DNA from 3 places in the Enterobacter sp. WI-ESBL-E8 genome. Region 1 is predicted to be linked to each of the others. Evidence: predicted binding sites of a transcription regulator. Region 1 holds the regulator's gene; each other region holds the start of a gene.
What was found. Region 1 encodes LexA, which represses DNA repair genes until DNA is damaged. Its sites were predicted from a motif close to TNCTGTATGTACATACAGNA; they were not measured.

Region 2: the regulator LexA is predicted to act here: its motif matches at 8,948-8,967, upstream of sbmC (DNA gyrase inhibitor SbmC).
Region 3: the regulator LexA is predicted to act here: its motif matches at 5,657-5,676, upstream of rmuC (DNA recombination protein RmuC).

Annotation. Positions count from the first base shown of each region.
Region 1 is NZ_JBRWXJ010000001.1:373,226-383,829, reverse strand. Features, by position in the region: gene zur (zinc uptake transcriptional repressor Zur) at 1-364, shown strand, start outside; gene ACWHWP_RS01820 (CsbD family protein) at 412-621, opposite strand; gene dinF (MATE family efflux transporter DinF) at 742-2,079, opposite strand; gene lexA (transcriptional repressor LexA) at 2,143-2,751, opposite strand; gene ACWHWP_RS01805 (diacylglycerol kinase) at 2,860-3,228, opposite strand; gene plsB (glycerol-3-phosphate 1-O-acyltransferase PlsB) at 3,383-5,803, shown strand; gene gntU (gluconate transporter) at 5,922-7,262, opposite strand; gene gntK (gluconokinase) at 7,266-7,793, opposite strand; gene gntR (gluconate operon transcriptional repressor GntR) at 7,920-8,915, opposite strand; gene ACWHWP_RS01780 (pirin family protein) at 9,017-9,712, opposite strand; gene ACWHWP_RS01775 (oxidoreductase) at 9,836-10,604, opposite strand, start outside.
Region 2 is NZ_JBRWXJ010000001.1:3,148,102-3,158,705, forward strand. Features, by position in the region: gene shiA (shikimate transporter) at 1-1,062, shown strand, start outside; gene ACWHWP_RS15010 (AMP nucleosidase) at 1,136-2,590, shown strand; gene ACWHWP_RS15015 (aminopeptidase P family protein) at 2,609-4,375, shown strand; tRNA gene ACWHWP_RS15020 (tRNA-Asn) at 4,518-4,593, opposite strand; gene emmdR (multidrug efflux MATE transporter EmmdR) at 4,697-6,151, opposite strand; tRNA gene ACWHWP_RS15030 (tRNA-Asn) at 6,313-6,388, shown strand; gene ACWHWP_RS15035 (gamma-glutamylcyclotransferase family protein) at 6,442-6,777, shown strand; gene ACWHWP_RS15040 (DUF496 family protein) at 6,825-7,160, opposite strand; gene ACWHWP_RS15045 (FUSC family protein) at 7,308-8,366, opposite strand; gene sbmC (DNA gyrase inhibitor SbmC) at 8,459-8,932, opposite strand; gene dacD (serine-type D-Ala-D-Ala carboxypeptidase DacD) at 9,052-10,218, opposite strand; gene sbcB (exodeoxyribonuclease I) at 10,417-10,604, shown strand, end outside.
Region 3 is NZ_JBRWXJ010000001.1:4,763,349-4,773,952, forward strand. Features, by position in the region: gene tatC (Sec-independent protein translocase subunit TatC) at 1-200, opposite strand, end outside; gene tatB (Sec-independent protein translocase protein TatB) at 203-745, opposite strand; gene tatA (Sec-independent protein translocase subunit TatA) at 749-1,003, opposite strand; gene ubiB (ubiquinone biosynthesis regulatory protein kinase UbiB) at 1,078-2,718, opposite strand; gene ubiJ (ubiquinone biosynthesis protein UbiJ) at 2,715-3,320, opposite strand; gene ubiE (bifunctional demethylmenaquinone methyltransferase/2-methoxy-6-polyprenyl-1,4-benzoquinol methylase UbiE) at 3,334-4,089, opposite strand; gene rmuC (DNA recombination protein RmuC) at 4,156-5,613, opposite strand; gene udp (uridine phosphorylase) at 5,755-6,516, opposite strand; gene ACWHWP_RS22760 (dienelactone hydrolase family protein) at 6,772-7,578, shown strand; gene metE (5-methyltetrahydropteroyltriglutamate--homocysteine S-methyltransferase) at 7,651-9,912, opposite strand; gene metR (HTH-type transcriptional regulator MetR) at 10,028-10,604, shown strand, end outside.

The DNA.
Region 1 (10,604 bases):
CCGCGAAAGCGAGCCGCAGGCGAAACCGCCGACGGTCTACCGCGCGCTGGATTTCCTGCTGGAACAAGGATTCGTGCATAAAGTAGAGTCCACAAACAGCTATGTGCTGTGCCATCTGTTCGATCAGCCAACGCATACATCGGCGATGTTTATCTGTGATCGCTGTGGGGTTGTGAAAGAAGAAGGCGCGGAAGGCGTGGAAGACATTATGCATTCGCTGGCCGCTAAAATGGGCTTTGCCCTGCGTCATAACGTGATTGAAGCGCACGGGCTGTGTTCAGCGTGCGTTGAAGTGGAAGCCTGTCGTCATCAGGACGCGTGCCAGCATGACCACTCTATACTCGTGAAGAAAAAGCCGCGTTAGCGACAAAAGAAAAGGCGGCTTAGAGCCGCCTCGTGGGTTATTCAGCGTTACCAGCGGTAGTCGTTACGGGTTTCCCAGTCTTTGACTTCGTTTTCCGCCTGATCTTTCGCGTAGCCGTAACGTTCCTGAATTTTACCGACAAGCTGATCGCGTTTACCTTCAATGACGGTCATATCGTCATCAGTCAGCTTACCCCACTGTTCTTTCGCTTTACCTTTGAACTGCTTCCAGTTGCCGCCGATTTCGTCTTTATTCATCATCGTGTCCTCTTAGTTAAGCGTCGGGTCGTAACGTCCGTTACGTTCTTTTCTGCTGGACGTGATAATTATTGTAGTTAAGGATTCGGCTGTTGGTTTCATATTCGGAATCTTTAACCGTCACGATATATCGTGACGCGAGGGGAACCAGGTATTGTCCCGCCAGTGGCGCCGCCAGATAAAAGCCAGCGATAACCCCCGCAGCGAGAGGAAGACGGCAAGGGCCAGCCATAAACCGTGGTTGCCAAGCCACGGTAGCGTCAACAGCGTCAGGCCAAATCCGGCCGCCGCGACAGCCATGCTGTTACGCATTTCGGCTCCGCGCGTCGCACCGATAAACATGCCGTCCAGGAGATAACACCAGACGCCGACCACCGGTAAAATCACCTGCCAGATAAGGTAATGGCCCGCCAGCTCGCGCAGTGAAGAAAGAGAGGTGAGTAACGCCACAATCTGCTCGCCAAAACAGGCATAAACCAGACCAAACGCCAGCGCGACCAGTCCCGACTGACGGCAGGCTGCCCGCCAGACATCCTGTAGCTGCCCGCTTTCGCGCGCGCCATACGCCTGCCCAGAATGCGCTTCAACCGCATAGGCAAAGCCGTCCAGCGCGTAGGCGGTAAAGGTCAGAAGCGTCATCAATACCGCGTTGACCGCGACGATTTCGGGCCCCAGCCGGGCCCCGAAAACCGTCAGCGCGCCGAAACAGAGCTGAAGAAGCAGCGAGCGCAGCATGATGTCACGGTTGAGCGCCAGCAGCTTACGGATATTCCCGCGCCAGGCGGTTTTAAGCAGCGCAAGGGAGATCCCGCGCATCGCCAGAACGCGCCAGACCATCCACAAACCAATAATAAAGGTTCCGTATTCTGCAATCGCGGTCGCCAGTGCCGCACCCTGCACGTTCATATGCAGACCCATCACCAGCCAGATATCCAGCACGATGTTGAGAAGGTTACCCACTACCAGCAAAATCACCGGTGCACGGGCGTACTGTACGCCCAGGAGCCAGCCCAGCAGAACCAGGTTAGCCAGCGAGGCGGGCGCGCTGAGCCAGCGGATTTCAAGAAAACGTCGCGCCTGCTCCAGTACCGCTTCGCTGCCGCCAACGATATGAAGCGCAAGGTCAATCAGGGGAGCGCGCAGTAAAACGATTAACGCCCCCGCGCCAAGCGCAAGTATCAGCGGCTGCACCAGCGCGCGAGCCAGACGCAGCGGATCTTTTGCGCCATAAGCCTGTGCGGTCAGTCCGGTGGTGCTCATGCGCAAAAAGAGCAGCAGCATAAACAGGAAGCTGGTTGCCGTCGCGCCAATCGCCACGCCGCCAAGATAAACAGGCGAATCAAGATGACCAATAACGGCAGTATCGACCAGACCCAGCAAGGGCACGGTGATATTGGAGAAAATCATTGGCAGAGCAAGACGCCACAATGCCTTATCGGATGCCGTCAGCAGTGACATGAAAAATACCGGGAGCAGAAAATGAATCAGGCTACAGCGGAGCCGTAGCCTGTCAGGAAGAGATTAAAGCCATTCACCGTTGCGAATAACCCCAACCGCCAGTCCTTCGATAGAGAAGTTATGTTCACGGAGATCCACCACAATCGGGGAGAACTCGTTGTTTTCAGGCAACAGCTGGACGGTGTTACCCTGCTTTTTAAGGCGCTTGACGGTGACTTCGTCATCGATGCGTGCGACCACGACCTGGCCGTTGCGCACATCCTGCGTTTTGTGAACCGCAAGCAGATCGCCGTCAAGAATACCGATGTCTTTCATCGACATACCGCTTACACGCAGCAGGAAATCAGCGCTCGGTTTGAACATGGCTGGATCGACCTGATAGTGGCCTTCAATATGCTGCTGTGCCAGTAAAGGCTCACCCGCAGCAACGCGCCCCACCAGCGGAATGCCCGTCTCTTCTTCCACCAGCAGGCGGATACCACGTGACGCGCCCGAAACAATCTCAATCACGCCCTTACGTGCCAGCGCTTTCAGGTGTTCTTCGGCAGCATTCGGAGAACGGAAGCCCAGACGCTGCGCGATTTCCGCACGCGTGGGTGGCATACCCGTCTGGCCGATATGATCCCGGATGAGATCAAACACCTCTTGCTGCCTGGTCGTTAACGCTTTCATTCCGCCCCCTGGGTGTATATACAGTTATGCTGTGAGTATATACAGTCAAAGGCGATTTTGGAACCAAAAACTGCACAAAAAACCAGGGACTTAATTATTCCTCGAGGCTCATCGGAAATGTGACCAAAGCAGCGTGACCCAGGTGATAACGGCAGTGATAATCGCCAGCAGCACGGCAGCAGAGCCCATGTCTTTTGCCCGGCCAGAGAGTTCGTGGAAATCAGAGCCGATACGGTCAACAACAGCCTCAATAGCGCTATTAAGAATTTCCACTATCATCACCAGAAGCACGGAGCCGATCAGAAGAACACGTGTTATTGCATCAACATCAAGGAAACAGGCGATAATCACCGTGATGATAGCGGCGACGCCCTCCTGGCGAAAAGCGGCTTCATTGATCCATGCGGCGCGGAAACCTTTCCAGGAATAGCCGGCGGCTTTGATGATTCGGGTTAACCCAGTGGTATTATTGGCCATTAAAAGAACCTTTTATTGGAAATAGCGTCAGTAACTATAGCTGTAGCGCGTTTCGCTACAGCCTGAAGTATGACGGGTAACAACAGAAATTTTGCGCGCTTTCTGTTATCCTTGCGGCGCAATTGCATTATTAACCAGAGGCTTTACATCGTTTATGTCCGGCTGGCCACGAATTTACTACAAATTACTTAATTTACCATTAAGCATCCTGGTAAAAAGCAAGTCTATCCCAGCAGAACCCGCGCTGGAATTGGGGCTCGATACGTCGCGTCCTATTATGTACGTTTTGCCTTATAACTCGAAGGCAGACTTACTGACGCTTCGCGCCCAGTGTCTGGCGCATGACCTACCTGATCCGCTTGAACCACTGGAAGTTGACGGCACCCTACTACCGCGCTACGTGTTCATTCACGGCGGACCTCGCGTGTTTACCTATTACACGCCAAAAGAAGAGTCCATCAAGCTGTTCCACGACTATCTCGACCTGCACCGCAGCAATCCTGATCTGGATGTGCAGATGGTGCCGGTATCGGTGATGTTTGGTCGCCGTCCAGGCCGTGAAAAAGGTGAAGAGAATCCACCGCTGCGCATGCTTAACGGCATCCAGAAGTTCTTCGCGGTCTCCTGGCTGGGACGCGACAGCTTTGTGCGCTTCTCGCCTTCCGTTTCGCTGCGCCGCATGGCGGACGAGCACGGCACCGACAAGATCATCGCGCAAAAACTGGCGCGCGTGGCGCGTATGCACTTCGCCCGTCAGCGCCTGGCGGCCGTAGGGCCTCGCCTCCCGGCGCGTCAGGACCTGTTCAACAAGCTGCTGGCCTCCAAAGCGATTGCCCGCGCCGTTGAAGACGAAGCGCGCAGCAAGAAAATTTCGCATGAGAAAGCTCAGCAGAACGCCATTGCGCTAATGGAAGAGATTGCAGCGAACTTCTCTTACGAGATGATCCGCCTTTCCGATCGTATTCTCGGCTTTACCTGGAACCGCCTCTACCAGGGCATCAACGTTCATAATGCCGAGCGCGTACGCCAGCTGGCGCACGATGGCCATGAAATTGTCTATGTTCCCTGCCACCGCAGCCACATGGACTACCTGCTTCTTTCCTATGTCCTCTATCACCAGGGGCTGGTACCGCCGCACATCGCTGCCGGTATCAACCTGAATTTCTGGCCAGCAGGTCCGATTTTCCGCCGCCTGGGCGCCTTCTTTATCCGGCGTACCTTCAAGGGCAACAAGCTCTACTCCACCGTGTTCCGCGAGTATCTGGGCGAGCTGTTCAGCCGCGGCTATTCCGTGGAGTACTTCGTGGAGGGCGGTCGTTCCCGTACCGGACGTCTGCTCGATCCTAAGACCGGCACGCTGTCGATGACCATTCAGGCCATGCTGCGCGGAGGAACCCGTCCCATCACGCTGGTGCCAATCTACATTGGCTATGAGCACGTGATGGAGGTGGGCACTTACGCCAAAGAGCTGCGCGGCGCGACCAAAGAGAAAGAGAGCCTGCCGCAGATGCTGCGCGGCCTGAGCAAGTTACGCAACCTGGGCCAGGGCTACGTGAACTTTGGCGAGCCGATGCCGCTGATGACGTATCTGAACCATCACGTTCCGGAGTGGCGCGAGTCCATCGATCCTATCGAAGCGATCCGTCCGGCCTGGCTGACGCCAACGGTGAACGGCATTGCGTCCGAGCTGATGGTGCGCATTAACAACGCCGGGGCGGCTAACGCCATGAACCTGTGCTGTACGGCGCTTCTGGCTTCGCGCCAGCGCTCGCTGACCCGTGAACAGCTGACGGAACAGCTGGATTGCTATCTGGATATGATGCGCAACGTGCCGTATTCGGTTGATTCAACCGTGCCTTCTGCGACCGCCAGTGAGCTTATCGATCACGCGCTGCAGATGAACAAGTTTGAAGTTGAAAAAGACACGATCGGCGACATCATCATTCTGCCGCGCGAGCAGGCAGTGCTGATGACGTACTACCGCAACAACATCACCCATATGCTGATGCTGCCGTCGCTCATGGCGGCCATCATCACCCAGCATCGCCGCATCTCGCGTCAGGAGCTGTTGCGTCACGTTGATACGCTCTACCCGATGCTGAAAGCGGAGCTGTTCCTGCGCTGGAGCAAAGATGAGCTGGCGGGCGAGCTGGACAAACTGACGGAAGAACTGCGTCGTCAGGGGCTGATCACCGTCACGAATGACGAGCTGCATATCAATCCGTCACGCTCCCGCACCCTGCAGCTGCTGGCGGCCGGTGCGCGCGAAACGCTGCAGCGCTACGCCATTACCTTCTGGCTGCTGAGCGCGAACCCGTCTATCAACCGCGGTACGCTGGAAAAAGAGAGCCGGACGCTGGCACAGCGCTTGTCTGTTCTGCACGGCATTAACGCGCCTGAATTCTTCGACAAAGCGGTCTTCAGTTCCCTGGTGCTGACGCTGCGTGACGAAGGCTTTATCAGCGATACGGGCGATGCCGAGCCGGAAGAGACGCTGAAGGTATACCAGATGCTGGCAGAGTTGATCACCTCTGACGTGCGTTTGACGATTGAGAGCGCCACGCAGGGCGAGTGATATGAAAAAGCCGGGCGGTGGTCTCACCTTTCCCGGCCTGGTGTTCTGCATAATAAAAAGGCCCGGTAAGCTCTAGCGCTACCGGGCCTTATTTTTAAGCCGTTTTAAATCACCGCATTTAGCTCAGCATCGTAAAGGCAATCATCCCGACAATCGCACCCGTCGTGCCGAGGATGGTTTCCATCAGCGTCCAGGTTTTCAGGGTCTGTGCTTCGGTGGCGCCGGTGAACTTACCGAACAGCCAGAAGCCTGCGTCGTTAACGTGGGAGACCACAATCGAACCGCCTGCGATACAGATAGACAGCGCGGCCATCTGCGCACCGGAGTAGTTCAGCTGTTCAATTACCGGCATCACCAGACCGACGGCGGTTAAACACGCCACGGTCGCAGAGCCCTGGATGATACGCACCGCCGCGGCCAGCACAAAGCAGGTTACCGCAATCGGCAGGCCCATTCCGGTCAGCGCTTCACCCAGAGCCGGGCCTACGCCAGAATCCACCAGCACCTGCTTGAACACGCCGCCTGCACCGATCACCAGCAGGATAATACCCGCAGGCTGCAGCGCGGCACCGCAGATCTCCATCACCCGGTCTTTCGGCATCCCCTGACGCATCGCCAGGCCGTAAATCGCCACCAGACAGGCCACCAGGATCGCCGTGAACGGGTGGCCGATGAACTCAAACCACTCGTAGGCGGAAGACCCTACCGGCACAAAGCGCGCGGCGATGGTTTTCAGCCCCACGAGAACCAGCGGCAGCAGGATCAGCGACAGGCTAAAGCCGAAGGACGGCATTTTGCCTTCGCCCAGGTGCGGCTCGGTGATGTCGTCAGGAATGTGCAGCTCAACGTAACGGCTGATGAAGTTGCCCCACAGCGGGCCGGCAATAATCATCCCCGGAATTGCCGCGCACAGGCCAATCAGAATCATCCAGCCAAAGTCAGCGTGCATCTGGGAGGCCAGCAGCATCGGCGCGGGTCCGGGCAGCAGAAACGCTGCGGCCGCCGCCACGCCCGCAAACAGCGGAATAACCAGCTTCACGAGGTTAGTGCCGGTATGGCGAGCCATGGAGAACGCCACGCTAATCAGCAGCACCACGGCGACTTCGAAGAACAGCGGCAGCGCGCAAATCAGCCCCGCCAGGCCTATCGCGTATTGCGCGCGGCTGTGGCCAAAGGATTTCAGCATTTTGACGGCAATCTGGTCGACCGCGCCCGTCTCGTGCAAAATCTTGCCAAACATCGCGCCAAGCGCGACCACAATAGCCAGGAAGCCCAGCGTGCCGCCCATCCCTTTTTCCATCGTCGCGGCGATCTTGTCGAGCGGCATACCGGAAAAGAGACCAGCACCAATAGAAACCACCATCAAAGCAACAAAGGCGTGCATACGCGCCTTCATCACCAAAAACAGCAGCAGCAATACGGAACCCACTGCTGTCAAAACTAGCGTTAATGTACTCAAAACTTACTGCCTTTTATTAATGACCTCGATGGTGCTGGCAACAACACCTTCCAGTGACTGATCGATATCAACCACTAAGACGTCTTTCTCGTCTTCACCCGGCTCCTGCAGCGCTTCGAACTGCGTCACCAGCATCTGAGTTTTGAAGAAGTGACCTTTACGCGCCTTCAGGCGACTTTCAATCACCTCGAAGTCTCCTTTCAGGTAGATGAAAGAGAGGTTCGGGTTGCCGTCACGCAGCAGGTCGCGATAGGTTTTTTTCAGCGCGGAGCAGACGATCAGAGAAACTTTATTGGTGCGCTGCATGGCGAACGCGGCGTCATTCAGCGCCTGCAACCACGGTTTGCGGTCGTCGTCGTTCAGCGGCTCGCCGGAGGCCATCTTCATGATATTGCTGCGCGGATGGAGGAAGTCACCATCCAGAAATGCAGCCTGGAGTTGATGCGCCACTTCGCTGGCCACGGCTGATTTCCCGCTACCGGAAACGCCCATCAGGACGTAGACGTGGTGATCATGATTAGTCGTGCTCAAAGGGTGTCCCTCAGTCAATTGTTACGGGTAACAGTTATCGGTAACATTGTCCTGCCGGGGCAAAAGAGAAGCAATATCCAAACGTGCGCGAAGTGAATAAGTGTGAGCTACTTCAAATTTGTCAGTTCAAATAGATCCACCCGGTGACAAGGTGAAACCTAAATCTAACATTTTTGGAGTAACCGTCTCGCCACGAATGCGCGCCAGCAGGCGTTCTGCGCCAATGCGGCCCATACGTTCACGCGGGGTCAGGACGCTCGCCAGACGCGGCTCCATCACCTGGCCGATGTCGTGGCCGTGAAAGCCGGCGATCGCCATATCATCAGGGATCTTCAGCCCCAGACGCTGACACTCAAACGCCGCGCCGACCGCAAGGTCATCGTTGGTACAGAAAATACCGTCCAGTTGCGGATACTCACGTCGCGCCTGACGCATCAGCTCAATACCCGACGTATAGGAAGAGGACTGCTCCACCATCACGCTGTAAGGGGTTAAGTTCGCGTCGAGCATCGCCTGCTCGTATCCCTTCTGTTTGATGATAGTACGTTCATCAAGTCGCGCCCCCAGATAGGCAATATGACGATGCCCGCGAGCGATAATTGCCGCCGTCATCTGACGCGCCGCTTCGAAGTTATCAAAGCCCACGGCGATGTCGAGGCACGGCGACTGGCTGTCCATCAGTTCCACCACCGGAATGCCGGCGACTTCAATCATTTTGAGCGTGCGGGCTGTGTGGGTACGTTCGGTTAAAATCAGGCCGTCAATGTTCCAGGAAAGCATCGATTCCAGACGTTCCTCTTCCAGTTCCGGCTTGTAACCGTAGTGGGCGAGCATGGTCTGGTAACCAAAAGCATCGGTGACGCTTTCAATGCCGCGCAGAACTTCGGCGAACACCTGGTTGGTTAAGGACGGCAGAAGGACGCCCACCGCGCGGCTGGTCGCATTCGAGAGAATATCGGGTGCGCGGTTGGGGATATAACCCAGTTCATCAAGGGCAGCGGCAATCTTGCCACGCAACGCCACGGAAACCTGTTCCGGGTTACGTAAAAAACGGCTGACCGTCATTTTGGTCACACCGACGCGATCGGCGACATCCTGAAGTACGGGGCGTTTCTTTTTCATCGTCCTGAGAAATCTTGAAGTGAGAGATTTTCTCAGTTTATCACGGACAAAGCCCATCCTTCCCCTGTCATAGGGAAGGATGGGCATTTATTTATGATTTATTACACCGGCGGCAGGTCAAACAGCAGAATTTCACTTTCGCTGTCGGCATGCACGGAGAGCGCCTGCTCGTCCCAGATTGCCAGACCATCGGCGGTTGTCGCTTTAGTGCCGTTGATGGACACTTCACCTTTCACCACCTGGATCCAGACGCGGCGGTTAGCGGCAATCTGATGCACAGACTGTTCATCTTTCGCCAGCGCCCAGCGGTACAACTCCATATCCTGATGCACTTTCAGGGAACCTTCACGCGCGTCCGGGGACAGTACCAGCTGTTTGCCCTGTTTCGCGTCAAAGCGGCGCTGCTCGTAGCGCGGCGTGATGCCGGTTTCTTCTGGAATGATCCAGATTTGATACAGGTGCAGTTTTTCCGTTTTGCTCGGGTTGTACTCGGAGTGACGTACCCCGGTACCCGCGCTCATAATCTGGAACTCGCCCGCCGGAACCTGCTCTTTGTTGCCCATGCTGTCCTGGTGCTCAACCGCGCCTTCCAGCACATAGGTCAGGATTTCCATGTCTTTGTGCGGGTGGGTACCAAAGCCCTGGCCTGCGTCAATCACGTCGTCATTAATCACGCGCAGTGCGGAGAAGCCCATGAAGTTCGGGTCGTAGTAGTCGGCAAACGAGAATGAATGCCATGAGTCCAGCCAGCCATGATTCGCGTGACCACGTTCGTTTGCTTTGCGTAAGTAGATCATTGTTTTCACCCTCAGTTCGTTTCGATGGAGTAAGTGTGGACGCAAACGGTCTGGGATCATAGAGGGTGAAAATTGACTCCTCTGTTCAAAAATTATGAACAAGCGCAGAGGAGCCGTTTTTGCCTATTTTGCGAGGGTTACCGTGGCAGGAGAGGCCTGTTCGAAGGCCCGCTCAAGGATTTCCAGGTTGGTCAGAACGTCAGATTCCTTGACGTAATTCGGCGTGCCGTTGGCGAGGGTCTCAAACAGCGCATCGTACACGCGGCCGTAGTCACCCGCTTCGGGTTTGAGTTCTTCCCTGACCGTCACGCCCTCGTCGTTCACATACTCCAGCACGCCAACGGAATCATCCGCCGCAAATCCCGGCTCACCGGGCATAACGTTGGCCTTCAGGCTGGTCTCCTGCTGGTCAATGCCGTACTTAATAAACGAGCCTCGGGTCCCGTGAACGATAAATTTCGGATAGTCGATTTTCACCAGATGGCTGGTCTTGACGATGGCTTTGAGGTCGCCATAAAACAGCTGCGCTTCAAAGGTATCGTCCGGGTTAGCTTTATTCCGCAGGCTGCGGATGTCATAAGTGACATGGTCCGGGCGGCCAAACAACGAGATGATCTGGTCCATGGTATGGACGCCCAAACCATAGAAGGAGCCATCCTGCGGCAGCCCGGGCTGGGTTTCCGCCACCGGGCGGTAGTAGTCGAAGTGGCTTTCAATTTCCACAATGTCGCCGAGCTTGCCGCTATCAATCGCCTTTTTCGCCGTCAGGAAGCAGCTGTCGAAGCGACGGTTCTGATACGGCGTAACGGTCAGGCCTTTGCTTTTCGCCAGCGCGAACAGTTCCTTCGCTTCGGCGATGGTCGGGGTGAAGGGCTTTTCTACCAGCACGTTT
Region 2 (10,604 bases), 2.8 Mb from region 1:
CACTTCGGTGACCGCCTCGGCCGCAAACGCATGCTGATGCTCACCGTCTGGATGATGGGGATCGCCACCGCGCTGATTGGCATTCTCCCTTCGTTTTCCGCGATTGGCTGGTGGGCGCCGGTATTGCTGGTCACGCTGCGCGCCATCCAGGGTTTCGCCGTGGGCGGCGAATGGGGCGGCGCGGCGCTGCTGTCCGTAGAGAGCGCGCCGAAGCACCGGAAAGCCTTTTACAGCAGCGGCGTGCAGGTTGGCTATGGCGTGGGTCTGCTCCTGTCCACCGGGCTGGTCTCCTTAATCAGCCAGCTCACCACCGACGAGCAGTTCCTGAGCTGGGGCTGGCGCATTCCGTTCATCTTCAGCATCGTGCTGGTCATTGCCGCGCTGTGGATCCGTAACGGGATGGAAGAGTCCGCTGAATTCGAACAGCAGCAGCAGGAAAAGCCGGCCGCCAAAAAACGGTTGCCGGTGATGGAAGCCCTGGTTCAGCACCCTGGCGCTTTTCTGAAAATTATCGCCCTGCGCCTGTGCGAACTGCTGACGATGTATATCGTCACCGCGTTTGCGCTGAACTATTCGACGCAGAACCTCGGCCTGCCGCGCGAATTGTTCCTCAATATCGGCCTGGTGGTCGGGGGGATCAGTTGCCTGACAATCCCCTGCTTCGCCTGGCTGGCGGACCGGTTTGGCCGCCGTCGCGTCTACATTACCGGGGCGCTGGTGGGAACCCTCAGCGCGTGGCCATTCTTTATGGCGCTGGAGGCGCAGTCGATCTTCTGGATTGTCTTCTTCGCCATCATGCTCGCGAACATCGCTCACGATATGGTGGTCTGCGTCCAGCAGCCGATGTTTACCGAACTGTTCGGCGCCAGCTACCGCTACAGCGGCGCAGGGGTGGGTTACCAGGTCGCAAGCGTTGTCGGCGGCGGGTTTACGCCGTTTATTGCCGCCGCGCTGGTGACCTTCTCCGGCGGAAACTGGCACAGCGTGGCCATTTATCTGCTGGCCGGCTGCCTGCTGTCGGCGGCGACGGCGCTATTGATGAAAGAGACGAGCCACCGCTGATCTCACTTTTGTTTCACAGGCGTGTGACATACTATCGGGTAGAGTCGCACACCTGTGGAACAAGGAGACAGAGATGAATAATAAGGGCTCCAGCCTGACCCCGGCTCAGGCGCTGGAAAAACTCGACGCGCTGTATGAACAGTCCGTCAATGCGCTGCGCAGCGCCATTAGCGAGTATATCGAAACAGGGAAACTCCCCGACGAAAAGGCCAGAATCGCGGGCCTTTTTGTTTATCCATCGCTCTCTGTAACCTGGGACGGCAGCGCTAGCACCACGCCGAAAACCCGCGCCTACGCGCGTTTTACCCACTCCGGCTGCTACAGCACCACCGTCACCCGCCCTGCACTGTTCCGCCCTTATCTTGAAGAACAGCTCACGCTGCTGTACCAGGACTACGGTGCGCATATAGCCGTTGAGCCCTCACAGCATGAAATCCCGTATCCCTACGTGATTGACGGCTCGGCGTTAACGCTTGACCGCTCCATGAGCGCGGGACTGACCCGCCACTTCCCGACGACTGAACTTTCGCAGATTGGCGATGAGACGGCTGACGGGATTTATCACCCGGCAGAATTTTCTCCCCTGTCGCATTTTGATGCCCGCCGGGTCGATTTCTCCCTGGCACGTCTGCGCCACTACACCGGTACGCCAGCCGAACATTTCCAGCCCTTCGTGCTCTTTACCAACTACACCCGCTACGTCGACGAGTTTGTCCGCTGGGGCTGTAGCCAGATCCTTGACCCGGAGAGCCCTTACATCGCGCTGTCCTGTGCGGGCGGGATCTGGATCACCGCGGAGACCGAAGCGCCCGAGCAGGCCATTTCCGACCTGGCGTGGAAAAAACACCAGATGCCCGCCTGGCACCTGATCACCGCCGACGGTCAGGGCATCACGTTGATCAACATTGGCGTGGGACCGTCGAATGCGAAAACCATCTGCGACCATCTGGCGGTACTGCGCCCGGACGTGTGGCTGATGATTGGCCACTGCGGCGGCCTGCGCGAAAGTCAGCTGATTGGCGATTACGTTCTCGCCCACGCCTACCTGCGCGACGACCACGTGCTTGACGCCGTACTGCCGCCGGATATCCCAATCCCGAGCATCGCCGAAGTGCAGCGCGCGCTGTATGACGCCACCAAAGAGGTCAGTGGCATGCCGGGTGAAGAGGTTAAACAGCGCCTGCGCACCGGTACGGTCGTCACGACGGATGACCGCAACTGGGAGCTGCGCTACTCCGCCTCCGCGCTGCGGTTCAACCTGAGCCGCGCGGTGGCGATTGATATGGAGAGCGCCACCATCGCCGCGCAGGGCTATCGCTTCCGCGTCCCCTACGGCACGCTGCTGTGCGTCTCCGATAAGCCGCTGCACGGCGAAATTAAGCTGCCGGGCCAGGCCAACCGCTTCTATGAGGGGGCTATCTCAGAGCATCTGCAAATTGGCATTCGCGCCATCGACCTGCTGCGGGCGGAAGGCGACAAGCTGCATTCCCGCAAGCTGCGCACCTTTAACGAGCCGCCGTTCCGCTAATCACGATAAGGATAAAGAATGTACAGCACATCACCGCTCTCTGCCCTGCGCCAGTGGCTTGAAGCCAATAACCTCGACGGGATGATCGTCCCGCGCGCCGATGCCTGGCAGAGCGAATACTGCGCGTCCTACGACGAAAAGCTGGCCTGGCTGACGGGCTTTGACGGTTCGGCCGGCGTGGCGCTGGTGCTGCAGGATAGAGCGCTGCTGTTCGTCGATGGCCGCTATCAGGTTCAGGCGCGCGTGCAGGTCAATACGGATGAGGTTGAGATCCACCACCTGCATAACGAGCCGCTGGCGCAATGGCTGGCGGAAAACGTTGAGGTAGGGACACGCATCGGCTTTGAGGCGCTGCTGATGACCCATTCGGAGTTTGAGCAGCTCTCCACCACACCGTGCGAGCTGGTGCCACTGAGTCAGTCTCCTTTTGATACCCTGTGGACTGACCGCCCTGCCGCGCCGGCGGGGCTGATTCGTGAAATGCCGGTTGAGCTGAGCGGCGAAAGCAGCGCAGACAAACGCCAGCGCGCTGCCGCCGTGCTGGCGGCGAACAATGCCGATTATCTGGCCGTTACCCTGCCGGATAACATCGCCTGGCTCCTGAACGTGCGGGGCGCGGATATCCCTTACAGCCCGGTCCCGCTCTCCTTTGTCCTGCTTGGCCGTGACGGTCACGTTGAGTGGTTTGTTAACGACAACAAGCTCAGCGCCCTGCCAGACGCGGTGCGCAGTGCGTTCACCATTGCGCCGCAGGACGCCTTTATCGAACGTTGCCAGCAGATTGCTGAAGGTAAGCGGGTGATGGTGGATGCCGACTCCGCGCCGGTAGCCCTGCGCTTCGCCATTGAACCACGGGGAGAAATTGTCTGGCGGACCGACCCTATTACCCTGATGAAGGCAACTAAAAACTCGGTCGAACTTGCGGGTTACCGCGAGTGTCATCACCAGGACGGTGCCGCGTGGGTCAACTTCCTCGCCTGGCTAAGCCGTGAAGTGCCGCTGCGCGAGGCGGCAGGACAACCGCTGACTGAGCTGGACGCGCAGGCGCAGCAGCTCGCGTTCCGCAAACAGCAGCCGGGGTTTATCGAGCAGAGTTTTGCCACTATCTCCGCCTCCTCCAGCAATGCGGCGATGTGCCATTACCATTCCAGCGAGGCCAGCAACAAGCCTATCGGCCATGACCATTTTTACCTGAACGATTCCGGAGGTCAGTATGCTAATGGCACCACCGATGCCACGCGCACGCTGGCATGGGGTCAGGTCGATCCGCAGCAGCGCCTGCACTACACCGCCGTGCTGAGAGGTTTCCTATCACTCATTACCCTGCAGTTTCCTTCCGGAACTCAGGGGCATCAGCTGGACGCTTTTGCGCGTCGTCCGCTGTGGGAGATGGGGCTGGATTACGATCACGGTACGGGGCACGGCGTGGGGCATCAGCTTTTGATCCATGAAAACCCGCATCGTATTGCCAAAAAGGTCAACCCGTGGCCGCTGGTGGCGGGCAATATCATGACTATCGAGCCGGGATATTATCTGGGCGATAGCCACGGTATTCGCATTGAAAACCAGGTGGAGATTGTGGAGAGCCGTCCGGGGTTTTGTAGATTTGCCTCGCTGACGCTGATCCCTGTCGACTTAACTCAGGTTGAGCTGCATCTATTGAGCGAGCAGGAGAAAAAGTGGCTGGATGCGTATCACCGGCAGGTACGTGAGGCGCTGTTGCCGCTGGTGAATAGTGAAGCGCGTGCGTGGCTCGAGGAGGCGACGGCGCCGATTCGTGTGTAATTTCGTGCGGTCTGGTGCCTGGTGGCGCTTCGCTTACCGGGCCTACATGTCCTGTAGGTCGGGTAAGGCGAAGCCGCCACCCGACAATTTTACCCGCCGCAGAAAAGCAAAAAGCCTGCTTTAAAAGCAGGCTTTTCAAATTTGGCTCCTCTGACTGGACTCGAACCAGTGACATACGGATTAACAGTCCGCCGTTCTACCGACTGAACTACAGAGGAATCGTGTGAACGGGGCGCATATTATCGATGCTCCCCCATGATGTCAAAGGCAGAATGCATATTTCCGATCGTTTGCCGAATAATTCTCCATTTCGCGCAATTGTCAGGCATTTTTCCGCGGATATTTCCACAGCCAGCGCCCGCTGACCATACGCCAGTAGAACAGCGCGCCCCGCACGGCCCAGTCAAGGAACATCCCCAGCCAGACGCCGATAACGCCCCATCCGAGCATCACCCCGAGCGTATACCCCGCGACAACGCGACAACCCCACATGCCGAGCATTGATACCCACATCGCAAAGCGGGCATCGCGCGCGCCTTTCAGCCCGGCGGGCAGAACCCATGAGGCCGCCCAGATGGGCATAAAGGCCGCGTTGAGCCAGATGAGGATCTTAACGACCTCTTTAACATCATCTTCGTGGGTATAGAACGAGGCCATCAGCCCGGCAAACGGCGCGGTGCCCCAGGCGATCAGGGTCAGCCCAATGGTTGATAGCCAGAACACGTGCCGCAGCTGCCGCTCCGCCTGCCCTATTTGCCCTTTCCCGAGCCGCTTACCCGTGATGATGGTCGAGGCCGAACCCAGCGCGTTACCCGGCAGGTTAATCAGCGAGGCGATGGAAAAGGCGATGAAGTTACCGGCGATAACGTCGGTCCCCATCCCGGCGACAAACATCTGCGTGAGCAGCTTCCCGCCGTTAAACAGCACCGATTCAATACTCGCGGGAATGCCGATCCCCATCACTTCCCAGATAATGGCGAAATTAAAGGGGCGGAAATAGCTTTTCAGCGTAAGGCGCAGCGAAGGCGTGATCCCCGCCATCAGCACCCCGATGATGGCCACCGCGCCGATATAGCGTGAAATGGTTAACCCCAGTCCGGCACCGACGAACCCCAGCCCTTCCCAGGAGAACACGCCGTAGATCAGGACGCTGCTGATGATGATATTCAGGATATTCATCCCGCCGTTGATCAGCAGCGGGATTTTGGTGTTGCCCGCCCCGCGGAGCGCACCGCTGCCAATCAGCGCAATGGCCGCCGCCGGATAGCTTAAGACGGTCATTTCCAGGTAGGTCAGCGCCAGGTCTTTAACCTCATTAGTGGCTTCCCCGGCGACAAAGTCGATAATCTCTTTACCGAAATAGTGGATCACCGCCGCCAGAACGATCGAAAAAATGGTCATGATCATCAGCGACTGACGGGCCGCCTCGCGCGCGCGCTTGGGGTCAAGCTTGCCGAGGCTAAAGGCCACCACCACCGTCGTCCCGAGGTCTATGGCGGCAAAGAACGAGATCACCACCATATTAAAGCTGTCCGCCAGCCCGACCCCGGCCATCGCCTCTTTCCCCAGCCAGCTCACCAGGAAGGTACTCAGAACCCCCATCAGCAGAACGCAGGTATTTTCCAGAAAGATAGGCACAGCAAGAGGGGTGATTTCACGCCAGAACAGAACACGATAGCTTTTACGTTTTGCATACCATGGCGTGCGCGTTATCGCCTGGCGTAAGGAGGCAGTGACGTTCAAAATGGACCTTAGAGAGAAAAGTTGAAACTCCATTTCAAATGATGGGGGACAAATGCTCATCCTGCAAAGTATTTTCCAGAAAAAGATGTGTGGATTTACAACAAACTGACGACAGAATCAGCAATCGGTCGATTTTCTCTAAGATCAGGTTTGACAAAACTTTTTTCGCCGCTAAGATAAGCCTCCACAACGATTCCTCTGTAGTTCAGTCGGTAGAACGGCGGACTGTTAATCCGTATGTCACTGGTTCGAGTCCAGTCAGAGGAGCCAAATTTAAAAAGCCTGCTTTTAAAGCAGGCTTTTTGCTTTGCGGGTGAGGGAAAATGAACGCTCTGTTTGTCTACGGCACGCTGCGTCCGGGCCACTCTAATGCGCATATTCTTGAAAACATTGGCGGTGAATGGCTGGCCGGCTTCGTATCCGGCACGTTTTACGAACGAGGCTGGGGCGCTGCGGCAGACTTCCCGGGGATTGTGCTCCACCCTGACGGGCCCCGCGTCGAAGGCTATCTGTTTATCTCTGATAACCTTGCCGCACACTGGCAAATGCTCGATGAATTTGAAGACGGCTACGATCGGGTTGAGGTCACGGTAACCACCCTCGAAGGCAAACAGGTTAATGCCTGGATTTATCAGCTACAGCCGCGTTCTGAATCATAAAAAAAGGCTCTCTGTCACCAGAGAGCCTTTTTCACTATTCGCTGCGATTATTCGCTTTTTGCTTCGCCGTTCTTGATTTCGCCCATCACTTTCAGCTTCTTAGAGATGTCACGACGCTCTTTGGACAGCTCAGCGTTTTTGATGATGTAGTCATCAACGCGGTCTTCATAGTCGCTCTTCATGCTGGCGATGATGCCCTGAATAGCTTCAACGCTCATTCCTGGCTTGATGTAGTCGCTCAGGTTGTCGAGCAGCAGAACACGCTTCTGGTTGTCACGGATCTTCTTCTCAACGTCCTGGATTTCACGCTGCAGTTTGTTTTTGCGGCGGAACAGGCGGACGAATTCCAGAACATCCTGGAACGAAGGCTTGGTAGTTTCCATTTTTACACCCCTGATAATGTGAGATTCGGATTCGTTAAGGCAACCGTTGTAACAGACAGCGGCTGCGAATGACAATGAGTATATCGTTTAAATCTATCATAACCCCAATTGCTGCTGAATCGAAGCAGCAGGCGTCACATACGCCTTTTATTTGCGCAGCGCCCGGCAAATAAGATGCGATAGCAGCTCAAGCTGACGCGCCAGTTCCATACTCAGCCAGACATAGCCGTGAATAGGCGTTTCTGCCACGTTATCGCCCTGGCGTTCATTGATTAACTGCTTCAGCTCCGCAACGATCTCATTCAGCCGCTCGCTGTTCGCCAGTATCGGCTGCGGGTTACCTTCATAGAGCGCGTGTGCGATGGTCAACAGCGTTTGCTGCGTCATCTGCTGGGTCTCTTTGAGGGTCTGCGCGTTAAGCATCAGCAGATGGCTGGGGCGCGAGGCCCAGTGCGCGTTGATCTGCAGTTCAAGCATGCAGACCAGGTTGCGGCTTACCGTCTGGATGGCTTCGAAAATTGCTTTCTGAATATGGGTTTCTTTGCTGGCGGGGGTGATCAGGCCGCGCATTTTAACCACGTCGTTGAGGATCGTTTGCAGATGCTTTTCCAGCCGGGGACGCTCAACCAGGTTGGGAGAAAAACCGGCCTGATAGACGCGGTTAAACGCGGTAACGTAGTTGGCCATCTGAATGCGCCAGTGCAGAAAAGCACGCTGCGGCCAGATACCGGTAAAGAGCATGGCCAGCAGTGACCCCAGAATGACATCCCCGCTTCGCCACAGCGCGGTGGTCATATCTCCGGCGGGCGCACCAACCACCACCGCGAGAGTAATCCCAATCAGCAGCGCCTGATACGGTCTTTTGCCCAATGCCAGCCAGCCGCACAGGAACATAGCGGCACCGCACCATGCCAGCATAACTGGAAACGATATAAGCTCCAGCTTCAGGGCGATAAGCCCAAGCGCCGAGCCTAAAACGGTCCCGCCAATCCGCTCGAAGGCGCGCGGAACAACGTTTCCCCAAAACGAGATGGGCCCCATCACCACCACCAGCGTGATCAGCGGCCACGTCCCTTCCGGAACATCCAGCAAGCGGACCAGGACAAACGTCAACACGAACGCCAGCGCGATGCGACATCCATGCACCACGCGGTAGTGTTTGTACAAGCGAATTTCAAAAGGAGTTAATGATTTGTCGGGACGCACACCCGCTCTCCAGCTACACGGCAAATCACAATTGTACTGTGTTTTCAGCCGGGCGGATCGCTTCCGGCTGAAAAACCCTTCATTTAGCAGGCTTAAACCTTTTTATGCTCTACTGCGATATACATTTCGATATCCCAGAAGCCGTCTGCATTGCCGTCGTTGAGATAGCGCTCGAAGCAGGGCTTAAGCGCCATCTGGTACTTATTGTCCTGCAGGAGGGAATTAAAGAACTGATACCAAGGCGTGGCGAAGTCGTAGTTTTCCACGCGCGCCGTCGCCACGGCATAATCCCCGGCCGCGATTTCCGTCATCATGACGCCTTCGCTGTTTTCCGGGATAACGAAATCATCCGGTACCGTGACGGCCGTGTCGCAGCGCAGTTTTTCTGCCGGGACCTCATCCGGGTTATCGTAGTAGACCGCAACCCACTCCAGTGGCTCAATGTGACGCCCGTCGACCCACATCACCAGCTGTTCAAAACCCTGTTTTACCGTGTGTTCCCACGGCCCGACCAAATGAAAACCGGCAATCTTACGTTTCTGTTGCTGCTTAATGCTGTAGTCCATGCTGCCTCCATTTATCACTGTATATTTATACACTATAAAGCGGATCGTGGCCTATCGGCAAACGTGAAGTGTTTATTATGTGAGCAGACTCGCAACCCTGCCAGTCTGCTCAGCAGCAGTTAAAGCGTGTGGTGCAGATAGTCGCTCATGCGGGAGAACAGGCCGCCTTTATCAACGGCTTCCAGCGTCACCAGCGGCCAGTGGGCTACCACCTTGTCGCGGTCATAGAGCTGGATCTCACCGACCCGCTGATGCGCGGCAATTGGCGCTTCCAGCTCTTTTTTATCCAGCACGTATTTGGCTTTGATATTCGGCACTTCCGCTTTCGGCAGGGCCAGCCAGAAGTCCTGGTCGGTGCCCAGCTTCACCTGCTCCTTATCGCCGTACCAGATACGCTCTGTCCCCACTTTTTTACCGTTGTGCAGGATCTGCACCGTATCGAAATTCTGCTGCCCCCAGTGCAGGAGTTTCCGGGCCTGGTCCTCGCGCCCTTTCGGGCTGTCCGCCCCCATTACCACCGCAATCAAGCGACGCTGGCCGTCAACGGCGGACGCAATCAGGTTAAAGCCTGCCCCCGAGGTATGCCCCGTTTTAAGACCGTCCACGTTCATGGTTTTATCCCACAGCAGGCCGTTGCGGTTTTGCTGGGTGATCCCATTCCAGGTGAGGCTCTTTTCGCTGTACATATGGTAAAACTCAGGCTCGCCGTGAATGATGGCCCGGGAGAGTACGGCCAGGTCATAGGCAGAGCTGTGCTGGCCCGGCGCGTCCAGGCCGTGGACGGTTTCAAAGTGCGTATCGCGCAGGTTCAGCTTTTGCACATAGTCGTTCATCATCTTCACAAACTGCGGCTGGCCGCCCGCCACGTGATCTGCCAGCGCCACGCAGGCATCGTTACCGGAATCGACAATCAGACCGCGGCTCAGATCGCGCACGGAGACGCGATCGCCCTCTTTCAGGAACATCAGCGACGAACCGTCAAAAACCGGGTTGCCTTTTGCCCAGGCATCACGTCCTACGGTGACAATGTCGTCCGGCGTAATGCGATGGCTATCAATGGCCCGATCCACCACATAGCCCGTCATCAGCTTGGTCAGGCTCGCCGGATTACGTTGTTGATGTTCGTTGCCCGCCGTTAAGATCTGACCAGTCGTGTAATCCATCAGCACCCAGGAGCCAGCCTGAATGGCCGGAGGCTGCGGCGAAAAATCCAGCGGTTCGGCCGCAAAAGCAGATGAGACACTCGAAGCGAGTAAAGAAACAGCAATAAACAGACGGCGTTTCAACGGTATATCCTCAGGTCATTAAAAATCGATGACCTTTTTACGGGAGTTCTGATGTCGTTACCTGGCTTAATTGCAAAAAAATGTGACAGGACGCAGATTTTCCGCTGAAGCTGCCGCGCAAATTTGTGTCACAACGGTGCTTTTTATTCGGTCTGGCCCGCGCGATCGTTTACCATAGTCACGTCATTTTTTAACAGGATGGTATTACTGGTGTCTGACTCTGCCGCACGCCCGACTTTTTTGTTCCACGACTACGAAACCTTTGGCACTCACCCGGCGCTGGACCGACCGGCGCAGTTTGCCGCCATCCGCACCGACGACGAATTCAACATCATTGGCGAGCCTGAGGTCTTCTACTGTAAGCCCGCTGATGACTACCTGCCGCA
Region 3 (10,604 bases), 4.4 Mb from region 1:
GGAGAGGCCACGTCCGTCGCAATCATCGTTGCGCCCAGCGGCATCTGCTTGATCAACGGTGCAGAGACAACCTGGTAGATATCGTTGGCGAAATAGACCAGGCATAGAAAAATAACGAGAACCGCAATAATGCAGTTTAACAGGCGCTTACGCAGCTCAATGAGGTGCGTAATGAGCGGTTGAGTATCATCTACAGCCATGTTTACGCTTTATCACTCGACGAGGGGGATGATTCGGAAACAGGTGCGGCGGGCTTCGCCTCTGCCACTTTTATCGCGGGGTCTTCCGGCTGCGCCTGTTTTTTCACTTCAGTTTCCTGCGGCGTCTGTTCCGGCGCAGCAGCCTGATGTTCAGCGCTGGCTGGCGTTACGCCCTCACGCTGCTCCTCGCTGCCCTTCACCACCGGGTTATGGATGGTGTTCGCTTCATCGCTCGCTTTTTCAGGATCGTTAACGCTGTAGGAGCGCTTCATGGATTCCGCCGCTTCACGCAGTTCATCCATTGAGGCTTTCAGTTCCGGCGTCAGGTTATCCATGCTCGCCTTCTCAACCTTTTTCAGGCTTTCCTGAAATTCCTGCAGCTTAAGCTCCTGCGCCAGCTCATTCTGAACGGTCGATGCCAGCGATCTCAGCGCACGCACCCAGCCCGCAACGGTTTTCACTGCCACCGGCAGACGCTGCGGCCCCAACACGATCAGACCAATCACAAAGACCAGCAGCAGCTCACTAAAACCAATGTCGAACACGGCTTACACCTGCTCTTTATCGTGGCTTTTAGCGTCTTCCTTTTTGGCTTCTTCTTGCTTGTCGGAGATGGATTTAGCAGTAAAGTCAGCGTCCTGGCTGGTTTTATCCTGCTTACTCTCATCATCGCTCATCGCTTTCTTGAAGCCTTTGATAGACGCGCCCAGATCGGAACCAATAGAACCGAGCTTTTTGGTGCCAAACAGCAGCACGACGATGACGGCAATGATCAACAATTGCCAGATACTGATACCACCCATACATGTTCCTCAGGGATAGATGATTAATTAGTCAGGTCGCATTATACGTATGCGACCCGTCGAAGGCGATGAACTCAGCGCGTTTTTCGCCAGCCGGCCAGCCAGACAACAGCCCCGCCAGCCATCAGCCAGGCGGGCATCATCTGCCAGTCCGGGCGGTTGATCAGCAGCAGCGTACCGCTCAGCAGCAGCGTTGCGCCAATCCCAAAGAGATAGCGTGACTGTCCCTGACGAACGCGGCTGGACTGAAGCTCGCGGGCGATTTTATCCATACTGTGCTGAAGGTTCTTGCTCTGACGCAAACTGTCATAAACCAGTTCAGGAATTTCAGGCATTTTCTCTATCCAGAACGGGCCTTTCTCCTTCAGCGAGCGCACCAGCGCCGGAATGCCAACCTGATCCTTAATCCAGGATTCAAGGAAAGGTTTCGCGGTCTTCCACAAGTCTAACTGAGGATAGAGCTGTCGGCCTACACCCTCAACGTAAAGTAATGTTTTCTGAAGTAAAACTAGCTGCGGCTGGACTTCCATATTAAAGCGGCGAGCGGTGTTGAACAGGTTTAACAGCACGTGCCCGAAGGAGATTTCCGCCAGCGGTTTTTCAAAAATCGGTTCGCAAACGGTTCGGATCGCAAACTCGAATTCTTCGACGTTGGTGTCCGGCGGCACCCAGCCGGAATCGACGTGCAGCTCGGCCACCTTACGGTAGTCGCGGTTGAAGAAAGCGATGAAGTTCTCAGCCAGATAGCGTTTATCTTCTTTATTCAGCGACCCCACAATCCCGCAGTCGATACCAATATACTTCGGATCTTCAGGGTGCTCGTAGCTCACGAAGATATTGCCCGGGTGCATGTCCGCGTGGAAGAAGCTGTCGCGGAATACCTGGGTAAAGAAGACCTGTACGCCACGTTCGGCCAACAGCTTCATGTTCGTTCCCTGTTTTTCCAGGGCCACCACATCGGAGACGGGAATACCGTAGATGCGCTCCATTACCATCATGTTCTGGCTGCAGTAGTCAGAATAGACTTCAGGTACATAAAGCATCGGGCTGTTTTCAAAGTTGCGACGCAGCTGAATGGCGTTTGCCGACTCGCGCAGGAGGTTAAGCTCGTCAATCAGCGTTTTTTCATATTCCCGCACCACTTCCATCGGACGCAGACGGCGCCCGTCCGGCAGCAGACGCGGCACCCAGCGCGCCAGACGATAAATCAGCTTCATGTCTGCTTTGATGACGGGCAGGATGTCCGGACGAATGACTTTAATAACGACTTCTTTGCCGTTTTCTTTCAGACGCGCGGTGTGCACCTGCGCGATAGAGGCCGACGCCAGTGGCTGAATGTCGAAATCGTCAAACCAGGTCTCGACGGGAATATTTCCCATCGCCTCTTCAATTTGCTTTTTCGCGCGCGCGCCGTCAAACGGTGCGACGCGATCCTGCAGCATCGCGAGCTCATCAGCAATCAGAGGCGGGAAGAGATCGCGACGGGTCGAGAGCATCTGCCCGAACTTAATCCACACCGGCCCCAGCTCCTGCAGCGCCAGGCGCAGACGCTCGCCCAGCGGCTGACCTTTATGACGATTGGGCATCCAGAACAGCATCCGCCGCCAGATACGAAGCGGCAGCGTGATACGCATTTTGGGGATAAGCTCGTCGAGCCCGTAGCTCAAAAAGGTGCGAATAATGAAATAGAGGCGCCGAATTTCACCAGGCGTCATTTGCCCTCCAGTTTTTCCAGCCGTTTGGTTAACGCATCAACCGCACGTTCAACAGCAGCGGTTTCTTCCGCAAACCACGCAACTTCCAGCGATCCGGGCGCCATTCGCCACTCCTCCGTCAGCACTTCCGCCGCATAGCGTTGCTGACGTTGAAAGCTTTTGCGCGCGAAGGATGCGCCGCCATGAAGGACTTTCCCGATGCCCTCGGCGGCAATGTCGCCGATAAAGGGTGCGAGCAGTTCTGCCGGGTCAAACTCAGCCAGATCGGTGAGCGCAACGAAGTTCTGCACGACCTGGATATCGCCTTCCACTTCCAGCTCACCGCTGCGGATAAGCGCCGTTAATTGCTGGCGATCGCGCAGTTTTGGCAGCACGCTCATGTGAGTGATGACCGAGCAGTCGGCTTCACCTTCCCACTCCCCCAGAACGTCAAGCTGGCGCTCGCTGAAGACCAGCACAAGCGGCGTCGAGAACTCTTTTAAAACAATACGTAATACCTTCCCGCTCAGCCGCTGACGTGCGGCTTTCAGCGCCGGAGCGCGATACAGAAAAGCGTTCAGTACATTCTCGATGCCTGCGGAGACTAAGGGTTTAAAGGGCACGGGACACCTCCACTCAGAATTTGTAACCGCGATGCAGCGCGACGACACCCGCCGTCAGGTTGAAATATTCAACGTTCTCAAATTCCGCGTCCTGCATCATGGCTTTTAATGTGTCCTGATCCGGGTGCATACGGATAGACTCCGCCAGATAGCGATAGCTTTCCGCGTCGTTGGCCACCAGCTCGCCGATGCGCGGCAGCACGTGGAAGGAATAGGCGTCGTAAGCTTTGCTCAGCGGCTCAATAATGGGTTTAGAGAACTCGAGCACCAGCAGGCGTCCACCCGGCTTCAGCACGCGATACATGGAACGCAGCGCTTTTTCTTTATCGGTAACGTTACGCAGACCGAAGGAGATAGTGATGCAGTCGAAGGTGTTGTCCGGGAACGGCAGCGCTTCGGCGTTTGCCTGCACATATTCCACATTCCCCACCACGCCGATGTTACGCAGCTTTTCGCGTCCCATTTTCAGCATGGAGTCATTGATATCTGCGAGAACAACCCGACCGGTTTCGCCCACCAGACGGGAGAATTTCGCGGTTAAATCGCCCGTACCGCCGGCTAAGTCCAGCACAGTTTGTCCACGACGCACGCCGCTACAGTCAATGGTGAAGCGCTTCCACAAGCGATGAATACCGAACGACATCAGGTCATTCATCACATCGTACTTCGCCGCCACGGAATGAAATACGTGGGCCACCATGTCAGCTTTCTGCGCTTTGGCGACAGTCTGAAAGCCAAAGTGCGTTGTGTCTTGTGAATCGTCAACCATCTCAGAGCCTGCTTATCAGTAAAATGTTCGTGAAGTGTAACAGATTGGGCGCAATTGCCCTACGTTTCAACCACCGCGAAAGAAACGCGCGGGAGGCTCTTCGAGTGATAAATCCGCCGCTAAGGTGTTGTCTTCACTGTTTGTCTTTTGTTCGTCCGCACCTTCACGCAGGCGAAACTCTTCGTCCTGGGCGATGGCCTGTTCGACCAATTCCGGATTAATCTCGCGTTTAACCTCTACTCCCAGGCTGCGGAATGCTTCTGCCTGCACCAGAAGATTGCCACGGCCGGAGGCGAGTTTTTTCATCGCCTGACGGTAGTTATCCTGCGCACGGTCCAGGCTCTGCCCGACCGAAGACATGTCGTCCACGAAGAGGCGCATTTTGTCGTACAGCTTGCTGGCGCGTTCGGCAATCTGCTGCGCGTTGCGGCTCTGGTGCTCATAGCGCCAGAGGTTGGCAATAGTGCGCAAGGCCACCAGCAGCGTGGTAGGGCTGACCAGCATAATGTTGTTTTTGAGCGCTTCGGTGATCAGCTCAGGCTGTCTGTCGAGTGCCAGCAGAAACGCGGGCTCAACCGGGATAAACATCAGAACATAGTCCAGCGAGCGCAGGCCTGGCAGTTGCTGATAATCTTTTCTGCCGAGCAGGCGAATGTGGTTACGCACCGAGGCAATGTGCTCCTGCAGGGCAGACTCACGCGTATAGTCATCTTCCGCATTAAAGTAGCGCTCATACGCCACCAGCGTCATTTTGGCGTCAATCACCACATCTTTACCCTGCGGCAGCCGCACTATTACATCCGGCTGCATACGCGAGCGGGCATCGTTTTCGATACTCACCTGCGTTTCGTATTCATAGCCTTCCCGCAGGCCAGAGGCTTCCAGTACGCGGGTCAGTACCACTTCTCCCCAATTGCCCTGGGTTTTGTTATCACCTTTAAGGGCACGGGTCAGGTTGACCGCTTCCTGCGCCATTTGCGCATTCAGTTGCTGAAGATTGCGAATCTCATGCGCCAGCGTGTGGCGCTCGCGGGCTTCCTGACCAAAGCTGTCCTGCACCTGGCGGCGAAAACCGTCCAGCTGTTCGCGCAGCGGCGTCAGCAGGCTGTTCAGACTCTGGCGGTTCTGTTCGTCAACGCGACGGTTGCTGTGCTCGAAAATACGGTTGGCGAGGTTCTCAAACTGTTCGCTGAGGCGCTGCTCGCTGTTGATCATCTGGCGGATTTTGTCTTCCGCATGCAGTTGCGTGGATTCAAGGCGGGTGGTCACTTCGCGGAGATCGGCCTCCAGCGAGGTGTTGATATCGCGCAGATTACGCAGCTCGTTGTTGAGCAGCTCACACTCATCACGCCAGTGTTCGCTCAGCGCAAGCTGCTGCTTTGCCGCGCTTAAATCGGCGACTATCTCTTCGCGCTCTGCCAATTGATCGGCCTTCTGCTGCGCATGCTGATAGCTGGAAATGAGCCAGCCTATTGCCACACCCGCCAGCGCAATCACCGCATATACCAGGACTGAGATATCCACAATGCCCCCTGCATCAACGTATTACCCGCACAAAATAGGATTGTGCTGTATAAACGTCCAGTTTGAAAGGGTTTTCCTGCGAGGCGCTACGCAAAAAAACAAAGGCCGAACGTGTCGGCCTTTGATTTCGAAAGGAGAGGACTAGATCAGGCGACGCGCGGCTTCAACCACGATTTTCACCGCATGACTTTCAGTCTGCTTCATGGTTTCGGCGTTCGGGATTTCCTGCTGGGTACGGTTGACGATAACGCCCGCCACCATACCGGCACGCAGACCCTGGCTTGCGCACATGGTCAGCAGCGTTGCAGATTCCATTTCGTAGTTCATCACGCCCATGGACTGCCACTCTTCCATTGAGCCTTTGAAACGGCTAACGACGCGGCCGGAGAAGGTGTCGTAACGCTCCTGGCCCGGGTAGAAGGTATCGGAAGAGGCGGTTACGCCCACGTGGGTAGTCGCGCCCACGGATTTCGCGGCTTCAACCAGCGCAGTAGTACATTCAAAGTCTGCTACTGCCGGGAATTCCATCGGCGCAAAGTGCAGGCTTGCTCCGTCCAGACGTACGGACGCGGTCGTGACCAGCACGTCGCCCACGTTGATGTGCGGCTGAATAGCGCCGGTGGTACCGATACGCAGGAAAGTACGAATGCCCAGTTGCGCCAGTTCTTCAACAGCAATTGAAGTAGACGGTCCACCGATACCGGTAGAACACACGATCACGGCTTTACCATCCAGCTCTGCACGCCAGGTGGTGAATTCGCGATGGGCTGCCAGCTTGACCGGCTTATCCATCAGCGCGGCGATCTTTTCCACACGCTCAGGGTCGCCAGGGACGATTGCGAGCGTAGCCCCTTGTAAATCGTTTTTGGTGAGGCCGAGATGAAAAACATCAGACTTAGACATAGGTGACTCCTCTGTGGGTCGGTTAGTCAGAAGAAGTAAAACGGTACTTTACAGAAGCAGTAAGGATAATTTCGTGACGCAACTCACCATGAATGAAAATGATTGCATTAAATTTCCATAAAAAAGTGATTTACATCACATTAACAAGTTATATCGTCATGTGCTGCACAAAAGATAGACCGTTTAAGGCACTGTGAGTTGTTAACCTGGTGTCTATATTTACCTTTGCGCTAACTCATTGGTACGGAGAATGCCATGACTGAAAAAACCGGTTTTGCACCTGCTGCGGCCCCACATGCTTCAACCATCGTGTCGACGCCAGAAGCGGAAATTACGGCGGGTGAGACCTCCATTCCCTCGCAGGGGGAGAATATGCCTGCTTATCACGCACGGCCAAAATCGGCAGACGGCCCGCTGCCCATCGTGATTGTGATTCAGGAGATTTTTGGCGTTCACGAACACATTCGCGACCTCTGCCGCCGGCTGGCGCTGGAAGGGTATCTGGCCGTTGCTCCAGAGCTCTACTTCCGTCAGGGCGATCCGAACGACTACAGCGATATTCCCACGCTGCTCAGCAACCTGGTCAGCAAGGTTCCTGACGCACAGGTGCTGGCCGATCTCGACCACGTTGCCAGCTGGGCGGCGCGCAACGGGGGCGATCCACACCGTCTGCTGGTCACCGGTTTCTGCTGGGGCGGTCGCATTAGCTGGCTGTATGCCGCACATAACCCGCAGCTCAAAGCCGCTGTCGCCTGGTACGGCAAACTGGTGGGTGAAAAGACGCTGAATTCACCGAAACATCCCGTGGATATCGCCACTGAGTTAAATGCCCCGGTGTTAGGGCTGTACGGCGGTCAGGACACCGGTATTTCGCTGGATTCGGTAGAGACCATGCGCCATGCGCTCCGCGCGGCCAATGCGAAGGCGGAGATTGTGGTGTACCCGGATGCCGGACATGCGTTTAACGCCGATTATCGTCCGAGCTATCACGCGGAATCAGCCAAAGATGGCTGGCAGCGGATGCTGGCGTGGTTTAGCCAGTACGGCGGGGAAAAAGCGTAAAAAAAGCCCGGTGGCAGTTACGCCTTACCGGGCCTTCAGGTAGGCCGGGTGCCACCCGGCAATGCAGATCCGTTACGCCTGACGCAAGTTCTGCGCCGCCTTCACCATGTTGGCCAGCGCCGCGCGGGTTTCCGGCCAGCCGCGGGTTTTCAGTCCGCAGTCCGGGTTTACCCACAGGCGCTCTGCTGGAATGCGCTGAGCCGCTTTTTTCAGCAGGGCTTCAATCCACTCCACGCTCGGCACGTTCGGGGAGTGAATGTCGTACACGCCCGGCCCAATCTCATTCGGATAGTCGAACTCTTCAAACGACTCCAGCAGCTCCATGTCTGAACGCGAGGTCTCGATGGTGATCACGTCAGCGTCCAGCGCGGCAATCGAATCCATGATGTCGTTAAATTCGCAGTAACACATGTGGGTGTGGATCTGCGTGTCGTCCTTCGCGACCGCGGCGTTGATGCGGAACGCTTCCACGCCCCACTGTAAATACGCATCCCAGTCGCTGCGACGCAGCGGCAAGCCTTCGCGCAGCGCCGGTTCGTCAATCTGGATGATGCCAATGCCTGCGGCTTCGAGATCCGCCACTTCGTCACGCAGCGCCAGCGCAATTTGCTTCGCGATGGTTTCACGGGTCACGTCTTCACGCGGGAAAGACCAGCAAAGAATCGTTACCGGACCGGTGAGCATTCCTTTCACCGGCTTGTCCGTCAGGGACTGCGCGTATTTCGCCCACTCCACGGTGATCGCTTCCGGGCGGCTGACGTCACCGATAACCACCGGTGGCTTCACGCAGCGGGAGCCGTAGCTCTGCACCCAGCCGTTCTGGGTAAATACGAAACCGTCCAGATGTTCACCGAAGTATTCCACCATGTCGTTACGCTCGGCCTCACCGTGCACCAGCACGTCCAGACCCAGACGTTCCTGCTCGATAATCGCCTGTTTGATGTGTTCAGCGATACCGGTGCGGTAGTGATTCGCATCCAGATTGCCCTTTTTGAAGTCCAGACGCAGGCCGCGGATCTCGGTGGTCTGCGGGAAGGAACCAATTGTAGTGGTCGGCCACGCGGGCAGGTTGAAGCGGGCGCGCTGCGCTTCGGCGCGCACCTCATACGCGCTCTGACGCTGGCTGTCCTGGGCGGTGATGGCCGCCAGGCGTTTTTCCACCGCCGGGTTATGCACGCGAGCCGAATGACGGCGCGCCTGAATCGGTGCGCTCCATTCGGAAATCGCCGCCGTGTCGCCGCTGTTGAGCGCGTCGCGCAGCAGGGCCAGCTCTTCACATTTTTGCAGCGCGAAGGCAAACCAGCTTTTTACTTCGGCATCCAGACGCGTTTCCACGCTCAGATCGATCGGGCTGTGCAGCAGCGAACAGGAAGATGCTACCCAAAGCTCACGCTTACCGACGATGTCCTTAATCTGGGCATATTTCTCGGTGAGATCGGCGCGCCAGACGTTACGGCCGTTGATCAGACCAGCGGAGAGCAGCCAGTCCGCAGGCAGCCGCTTGTGCAGCTCCGCGACATCGTCTTTACCGTGTACGAGGTCAACGTGCAGGCCCTGAACCGGCAGCGCGGTAATGGTCTTCAGGTTCGGCGTCACGCCATCGAAATAGGTGGTCAGCAGGAGTTTTACCTGACCGGTAAGCGCGTCATACGCCGGTTTGAAGGCATCGAGCCACGCCTGCGGCAGTTCAAGCACCAGCGCGGGTTCGTCGATTTGCACCCACTGAATGCCGCGCTTGCCCAGCTCAATCAGCACCTGTTTGTAGACCGGCAGAATATCCTTCAGCAGGCTGAGTCGGTCAAACTGCTCGCCCTTCACTTTACCCAGCCACAGGTACGTTACCGGCCCAAGCAGCACCGGTTTCACCTGGTGGCCCAGCGCCAGCGCTTCGTCCACTTCATCCAGAAGCTGCGTCCAGGTCAGCCTGAACTGCTGGCCTTTTACGAATTCCGGCACCATATAGTGATAGTTGGTGTTAAACCACTTGGTCATTTCCGCCGCTGCCGCTGGCTCACCCGTCGGCGCACGGCCACGGCCGATGCGGAACAGGGTATCGATATCTACCGATCCATCTTTGTTCTGATGACGAGCCGGCACGTTGCCAAGCAGCAGGCTGGTCGTCAGAACATGGTCGTACCAGGCGAAATCGCCCACCGGCAGCAGGTCAATGCCCGCCTGTTTTTGCTGATCCCAGTGACGGGCGCGCAGCTCGCGTCCCACCGCCAGCAGTTCTTCACGGGTGGCGTTACCCGCCCAGTAGCTTTCTTGCGCTTTTTTCAGCTCGCGACGCAGGCCAACGCGAGGGAAACCGAGAGTGTGATTGCGGATTGTCATGGTATGCCCCTTGTGAAATTCGTTATTTAGACGTCCAGATGTTTACACATCTATAATTGGCAGGTACTGTATATTCCTCAAGCGCAAAATGTTCATGGCGAAGTGAAGGACTTTCATGATCGAGATAAAACACCTGAAAACGCTACAAGCGTTGCGGAACTGCGGCTCGCTCGCGGCGGCGGCAGCCACGCTGCACCAGACCCAGTCCGCCCTTTCTCACCAGTTCAGCGATCTGGAACAGCGCCTTGGATTTCGTCTTTTTGTGCGTAAGAGCCAGCCGCTGCGCTTTACGCCTCAGGGCGAGATCCTGCTGCAGCTGGCGAATCAGGTGCTGCCGCAGATCGCCAGCGCGCTGCAGGCGTGTAACGAACCGCAGCAGACCAAGCTGCGTATCGCCATTGAATGCCACAGCTGTATTCAATGGCTGACCCCCGCGCTTGAGAACTTCCGCCAGAAGTGGCCGCAGGTAGAGATGGACTTTAAATCCGGCGTGACGTTCGACCCGCAGCCCTCGCTCCAGCAGGGCGAGCTGGATCTGGTCATGACCTCCGACATACTGCCGCGCAGCGGCCTGCACTATTCGCCGATGTTTGATTATGAAGTGCGCCTGGTGCTGGCGCCGGACCATCCGCTGGCAGCTAAAACGCGCATCACGCCGGAAGATCTGGCGACAGAAACGCTGCTGATTTACC